2 linked regions of the Ketobacter alkanivorans genome follow. The protein of the gene in region 2 interacts with the protein of the main gene of each other region in a pairwise test. Links are inferred from orthologs where the notes say so. Each region holds a gene or a part of one and is shown on either strand. Other genes may lie near its edges.

Region 1 (3,618 bases), 2.1 Mb from region 2 along the record:
GCGCCTGAGCCGTGCCCAGACGAAACCCCTTAACTGGATGCATTACACCAAAGGTTTCTTTTCCTACCGCCATAGTTGTGCCCTCACTCAAATGTACTTTCGTCAATGATGTACTCACCAATACTCACCAATGCCAACATTGGCGTTTTAAAATTCCATGAAAAAAGGGGCTCAAAGCCCCTCTTGCCGATCCTGGTAATGTTACTCCACCTGCCCGTGACAGTGTTTGTACTTTTTACCTGATCCGCAGGGGCAGGGCTCATTACGCCCCACCTTACGTTCCTGCCGCTGGAACGGTGCATTCCCAGCACTTTCTGCTTGCTCGTTGTCGGCAGTTGCCGACGCCGCGTCCGCATGCTGCAACGTAAGCTCACGCTCGGCAGCAGCACGACGCTGGCGCTCTAGTTCTTCCACTTCTTCCTGTCGACGCAACTCAACAGTCGACAGCACACGCACCACTTCCAACTTCACATTTTCCAGGAAGGTCTGGAACAGCTCAAATGCTTCGCGTTTGTATTCCTGCTTCGGATTTTTCTGGGCATAGCCGCGCAGATGAATACCCTGACGCAGATGATCCATGTTAGCCAGATGCTCTTTCCACAAACGATCCAGGGTCGCCAGCATCACGTGCTTCTCAAGCTGACGCATAACATGGGTTTCATCGCCCAAATTCGCTTCTTTGGTGGCATAGGCTTCTTCAAGAAGGCCAATGATCTTTTCACGTAACGTTTCTTCATGCAGCGATTTGTCTTCATCCAACCACTGCTGCACCGGCATACGAATTCTGAAATCCGTTTCCATCGCACGCTCAAGCCCTTCAACGTCCCACTGCTCTACCATGCTCTGAGGAGGAATGTAACCACTGATGAATTCATTCACCACATCAACACGAATGGCCTTGATGTTCTCAGACAAATCCTCAGCGTGGAGAATGTCATTACGCTGCTCGTACACAACACGACGCTGATCATTCGCAACATCATCATATTCCAGCAGAGACTTACGAATATCAAAGTTGCGACCCTCGACCTTTTTCTGCGCATTCTCGATAGACTTGGTAACCCAACGATGCTCGATAGCCTCGCCCCGCTCCATACCCAGGGTTTGCATCAACCCTTTAACCCGATCCGACGCAAAAATTCGCATCAGACCATCTTCCAACGACAGGAAGAAACGGGTGGAACCAGGATCGCCCTGTCGCCCCGAACGGCCACGGAGCTGGTTATCAATACGACGGGACTCATGACGCTCTGTACCGATGATATGCAAGCCACCGGACTCCTTCACGGCCTGGCTACGCGCCTCCCAGTCGGACTTGATTTTGGCAATCTGTTCTTCAGTGGGGTTATCTAACGCATCCACCTCGGCTTGCCAATTACCGCCTAAAACAATATCAGTTCCCCGGCCCGCCATATTGGTGGCGATGGTTAGTGCACCCGGACGACCCGCCTGAGCGATAATATCCGCTTCCTGAGCGTGGAACTTGGCATTCAATACCTTGTGATCAATTTTCTGCTTCTTCAAAAACGCCGACAAATACTCCGACGTCTCAATCGAGGCCGTACCCACCAACACAGGGCGCTTCGCTTCAATGGCCTCTCTAATATCTTCTACGATTGCCTCAAATTTCTCCTCGGTCGACATAAAAATAAGATCATTCAGATCCTGTCGTACCATCGGCCTGTTGGTGGGAATCACCACAACATCCAGGCCATAAATCTGGCGGAATTCAAAGGCTTCAGTATCCGCTGTACCGGTCATGCCCGACAGCTTGTTGTATATACGGAAATAGTTCTGGAATGTGGTGGAAGCCAAAGTCTGATTCTCGTTTTGAATCTTGACCCCTTCCTTTGCTTCGATGGCCTGATGAATACCATCCGACCAGCGACGCCCCGCCATGGTACGACCGGTATGCTCGTCGACAATCACTATCTGGTTGTTCTGTACGATGTAATCCACATCACGCTGAAACAGGCAATGTGCTTTTAAGGCAGCGTGTACATGATGCAGCAAGTTAAGATTATTCGCCGCATAAAGGCTGTCACCCTCTGCCAACAGCTTGTACTCGGTGAGCAAGTCTTCTACAAACTGATGGCCTTCTTCTGTCAGTTCTACTTGACGATTTTTTTCATCAATGGAGTAATGATAAACTTCTTGCTCGGCATCCAGCTCGCCCTCATCAGAGCCACGCTTGAGCTTGGGGATCAGCACATTGATTTTTTTATACATCTCCGAGCTGTCTTCACTGGGGCCGGAGATGATCAAAGGGGTACGGGCTTCATCAATGAGGATCGAATCCACCTCATCCACTACAGCAAAATTAAGAGGCCCCTGCACGCGATCTTCCAGGGTAAAAGCCATGTTATCGCGCAGATAATCAAAACCAAATTCGTTGTTGGTGCCATAGGTGATGTCACTGGCATATGCGGCTCGCTTGGTGGCCGCATCCTGTTGCGACAAAATCACACCCACACTCATGCCCAAAAACTCATACAAGGGGCGCATCCAGTCCGCGTCCCGCTGAGCCAGGTAATCGTTCACCGTAACCACATGTACGCCACGGCCAGACAAGGCATTAAGATACACCGCCAGAGTAGCAGTAAGGGTCTTACCCTCACCGGTGCGCATCTCTGCAATACGACCTTCATGCAGAGTAATACCACCTATCATCTGGCTATCGAAGTGACGCATCCCCATGACACGTTTGCTAGCTTCGCGACCCACTGCAAAAGCCTCAGGTAACAGATTATCGAGGCTCTCACCCTGCTCCAGCCGTGAACGAAACTCGGGGGTCTTAGCCTTTAGCTGTTCATCGGTCAGCGCCTGGATCTCTTCCTCCAACGCATTAATCTGAACAACCAGCTTGCCCATTCGTTTAAGTTCGCGATCGTTTTTGCTACCTAAAATCTTGCGAAACAGTGGTCCTAACATAGATTTTCACTTCTATTACTGAGGCCGTTCCCGAGCCTGCTTGGCTCTGGACCTTTAAGTCACCTATCAATATTTAATCAAAAGAGGGCCTAAAAGCCGAATATCCCAAGCGCAGACGGGAATAAATTTAAAGGGACAATTCTAACGTTATTTTCCTAGAAGGATAAAGCATTTACGTGAGGGAATCATGAAAGGCGCACCCGAATGATGCGCCAACTTGACGATATTTTGCCCCAATCAGGGGATTAATCAGAGGATCAGCTGCGCTTCCGATAAACGTATCGGGCAGGATCAACTGCCTTGCCATCTTTGCGCACCTCAAAGTGCACGTGGGGTCCGGTTGAACGCCCGGTACTGCCCATTTTCGCCAGAGACTCGCCCTGCTTGACGATATCCCCCACGCTCACCAGAATCTCTTTGGCGTGGGCATAGCGGGTGGTGATACCACCACCGTGATTTACTTCCACCATCAAGCCATAGCCATAACGCTCACCCGCCCAGGTCACGACACCTGAGCCAACCGAAACGATATCTGATCCTTCCTTACCTGCAAAATCGATCCCCGCATGCCAAGCCGGACGCCCAGTGAAAGGATCGGTGCGACGACCAAATCGGGATGACAGCCAACCCCAATTCACCGGTCGGCCCGCAATGGACACCTCTTTCTGTAACTTACGATTGGCCAAC
Region 2 (3,189 bases):
ACCGACAAGGCACCGTTAGTCGCTTCATCATTTGCCAGCACGTTAATCACTACGCTGCGGCCTTGCACCACTGAGGCGCTGTCATCAGCTGCCGTGGTAGCACCATAAGTCGCCTCAGACACGGCCGCCGCCAGTACCAGCAACGGTATTCCATGGTAATTTTTCATATCTATCCCCACATTACAGTTTCATCTGCTCAACATTAACTACCTACATGGGCGTATTGTACGTACAAATCCCCTACAATGAACGCACAATCCCTATTCTCGAATGTGCAATAGTACTTTATGCTGAATTCACACCCACCCAAGATTCTGTGTACCTGGGAAATGGGCGGCCATTTGGGTCACATCACCCGCCTTGCTGACATCACTGAATGTCTCAATCGCAACGGTTATACCACGCAGGTTGCACTTAAAGATTTATCCAAAGCCCACAACTTGTTTAAACACTCGCCAACAGAGCTGCTGCAAGCCCCCCTGTGGCTGCCGAAGATTACGATGCAACGCCCTATTGTGTGCTTGGCGGATGTGCTGCTGTTGACGGGCTACCTAAGTGCAGACGAGTTGATGGGGCCGGTGCGGGCTTGGAAAACCCTGCTCAATCGAATCCAACCCGATCTAATACTGTTCGATTATTCACCAACTGCAATGCTGGCGGCAGCCCATCTCGACATTCCCAAAATCATGATTGGTACTGGGTTTTCAGAACCGGTGGCAGGTCTCCCCATGGCGGACTGGCGACCCTTCCCCACACAGGATGATCTGGTTGCCAAACAAGAGGCCAGGGTGCTGGAGGTGGTCAATGAAGTGCTGGTAAATACTCACAGCACACCACTTGAACATCTGACAGATCTGTTTGCCGCTGATCGAATGATTCTAACGGTGACCCCGGACTTCGACGTATACAACGAAGCGCGCACCAATGTGCGCTGCCATGTGTTAAAAAGCCAACCCGCCCTAAGCAAACCTGCCCATTTCGGCCCCGCCCCAGGCCCCAAAATTCTGGCGTATCTGAAACAAAACCACCCTGGTCAGGATGCGATCATCAAAGCACTGGCCAATCACCCGGCAAACGTATTTGTCGCCTCCCCCAACGGTAATGCTGCCCAATTTAAGCCCTATGAGTCTGATTCGTTCCGTTTCAGTACTGACGTGGTGGCACTGGAGCCCTCCATGGCTGAAGCCGATCTGTTTATTGGGCACGGCAACTCGGCGTCCACCATGGAAAGCCTGCTAAACGGCCTGCCGTGTGTGGTGCTGCCGATTCAGTTAGAGCAACTGTTGATTGGTCTTAAAGTAGAGGAGTTGGGTGTGGGTGTACTGATTAAAAAAGTGGAGAGCGAACAGCAATTAAAAATGCAATTGGATCAAGCCATCGAATCGACGGTTCTGCGCGAGAAAGCCAAAGAGTATGCCAACAGACACCGCTCCCTCAGCGAAGGCACACTGGGTGACCTGCTGGTGAGGGAGTGCGGCGAACTGTTAAACCGATCTTAGCTAACCCACCTTAGTGAGTAGGCTGAGCATCCTGCTTGGCTTGCTCTTGTTGCTTGCGCAGGTTTTCGGCAAAGGCTGCCTCGAAATTGATAGGCTGCAGCAGGAACTGTGGGAAAGTGCCACGGGCAACGACATCTGAAACCGCTTCGCGGGCATATGGGAACAAAATGTTAGCGCACACGCCTTTCAGGATGGCCTCTTTCTGAATGCCTTCAACGCCTTCCAGCAAGAACAAGCCAGCTTGCGCCACTTCTACGATGAACGCTGTGTTGTCGCCGTTTTTCACGGTCACGGTCACTTTCAGCACCACTTCATAAATGTTGCCTTCGATAACATTGGCAGTGTTGTTCACTTCCAGGTTCACTTCCGGCTTCCACTGTTCTTTAAACAGCTGTGGTGTTTTAGGCGCTTCGTATGAAAGATCTTTCAAATAAATGCGCTGCAGTTGAAATTGTTGCTGGGGCTGCTGCCCGGCGGCTTGTTCAGTCATTATGGTCACCTAATGTGTTGTATTTCTTAGTTTCGAGCCTACGAAGCAAGCAGGCCATCGAGCTTACCGGCACGTTCCAGTGCGTACAGTTCGTCGCACCCCCCAACGTGGGTTTCTCCGATCCAGATCTGTGGCACCGTATGGGCACCACTGCGAATTTCCATTTGCTGACGCAGGTCGGGCTGGCCGTTAACATTAATTTCATCAAAGCTTGCGCCCTTCGACTTCAGCAAATGCTTGGCCCGCACGCAATAAGGGCACCATGGAGTGGTATAAATCAGTACATCAGCCATACATACAACCTGCTAGCAGTGTGTTTACTTGCCTTTCACCAAAGGCAATCCGTCTGATTTCCAAGTGGTGATACCACCGGACAACCGCTGCACACTGGCAAAGCCTTCCGCGTGCAGTATCTTGCCGGCGGCTCCGGCGTGTTGACCCATTTTACAAACGATCACCACTGGCTTGTCTTTAAACTGGGTGATATCACCCACGCTTTCTTTCAGTTTGCTGAAGGGAATATTGCGCGAACCGGTGATGTGACCTTCTCGATAGTCCTTACTGTCACGCACATCCAGCACCAGGGCGTCTTCCTTGTTCATTAAATGAGTGAGCCGCTGGGAAGTGACCGTTTTGCCGCCTCGACGGGATTCCAGCACAAAAAACAGTACCACCAAGACCACAAAGGTACCCACCAGCTCGGGGTGGTTCATCGAAAACTCAAGCAGACGATCCATTTATTATTCCCAGAAATTCAATAAGTTACCTGCATACAGGCAGAACAGGACACGAAATAGCAGCAGAGTATACCTGAAACCGGTAAAGGCCGACCACCGCCACAGACGCACAGCTCATGCTTCGCAGGGTTTTTTCAGGTAAAATCTCCCCTCACGTAAACTCGACACTCCACTAACCGAGATGTAGCCGACAAGTTGGAATCATGAGCCAGTCACGCAAACCCCACGTTTTAATCATTCTGGATGGCTTCGGCCACCGCACTGAAACCGAATTCAACGCCATTGCTCACGCCCGGAAACCGACCTGGGACAAGCTCTGGAGTGAGCGCCCACACACGCTGATATCCGGATCGGGCATGGATGTTGGCCTGCCCAACGGACAGATGGGCAACTCCGAAGTAGGGCATATGAATCTGGGCGCCGGCCGCATTGTGTATCAGGATTTCACCCGCATCACCAAAGA

Evidence for each region.
Region 1: the proteins of secB (region 2) and secA interact in binary tests that used the Escherichia coli proteins (3 or more experiments, as listed by UniProt). The link is inferred for Ketobacter alkanivorans from one-to-one orthologs.

Annotation. Positions count from the first base shown.
Region 1 is NZ_CP022684.1:4,077,604-4,081,221, reverse strand. Bases 2-3,298 are described here. They hold secA (preprotein translocase subunit SecA), read right to left. Parts: upstream 2,932-3,298; coding sequence 202-2,931; downstream 2-201. Other genes in these bases: Kalk_RS17485 (M23 family metallopeptidase), read right to left, coding at 3,189-3,298; argJ (bifunctional glutamate N-acetyltransferase/amino-acid acetyltransferase ArgJ), read right to left, coding at 2-73. Outside these bases: more of argJ, read right to left, coding at 1-1; more of Kalk_RS17485, read right to left, coding at 3,299-3,618. UniProt on the Escherichia coli protein: Required for protein export, interacts with the SecYEG preprotein conducting channel.
Region 2 is NZ_CP022684.1:1,958,534-1,961,722, forward strand. Bases 250-3,117 are described here. They hold secB (protein-export chaperone SecB), read right to left. Parts: upstream 1,990-3,117; coding sequence 1,510-1,989; downstream 250-1,509. Other genes in these bases: Kalk_RS08435 (glycosyltransferase), read left to right, coding at 288-1,499; grxC (glutaredoxin 3), read right to left, coding at 2,028-2,282; Kalk_RS08450 (rhodanese-like domain-containing protein), read right to left, coding at 2,307-2,726; gpmI (2,3-bisphosphoglycerate-independent phosphoglycerate mutase), read left to right, coding at 2,930-3,117. Also shown: Kalk_RS08430 (autotransporter outer membrane beta-barrel domain-containing protein), read right to left, coding at 1-167; more of gpmI, read left to right, coding at 3,118-3,189. UniProt on the Escherichia coli protein: One of the proteins required for the normal export of some preproteins out of the cell cytoplasm. It is a molecular chaperone that binds to a subset of precursor proteins, maintaining them in a translocation-competent state.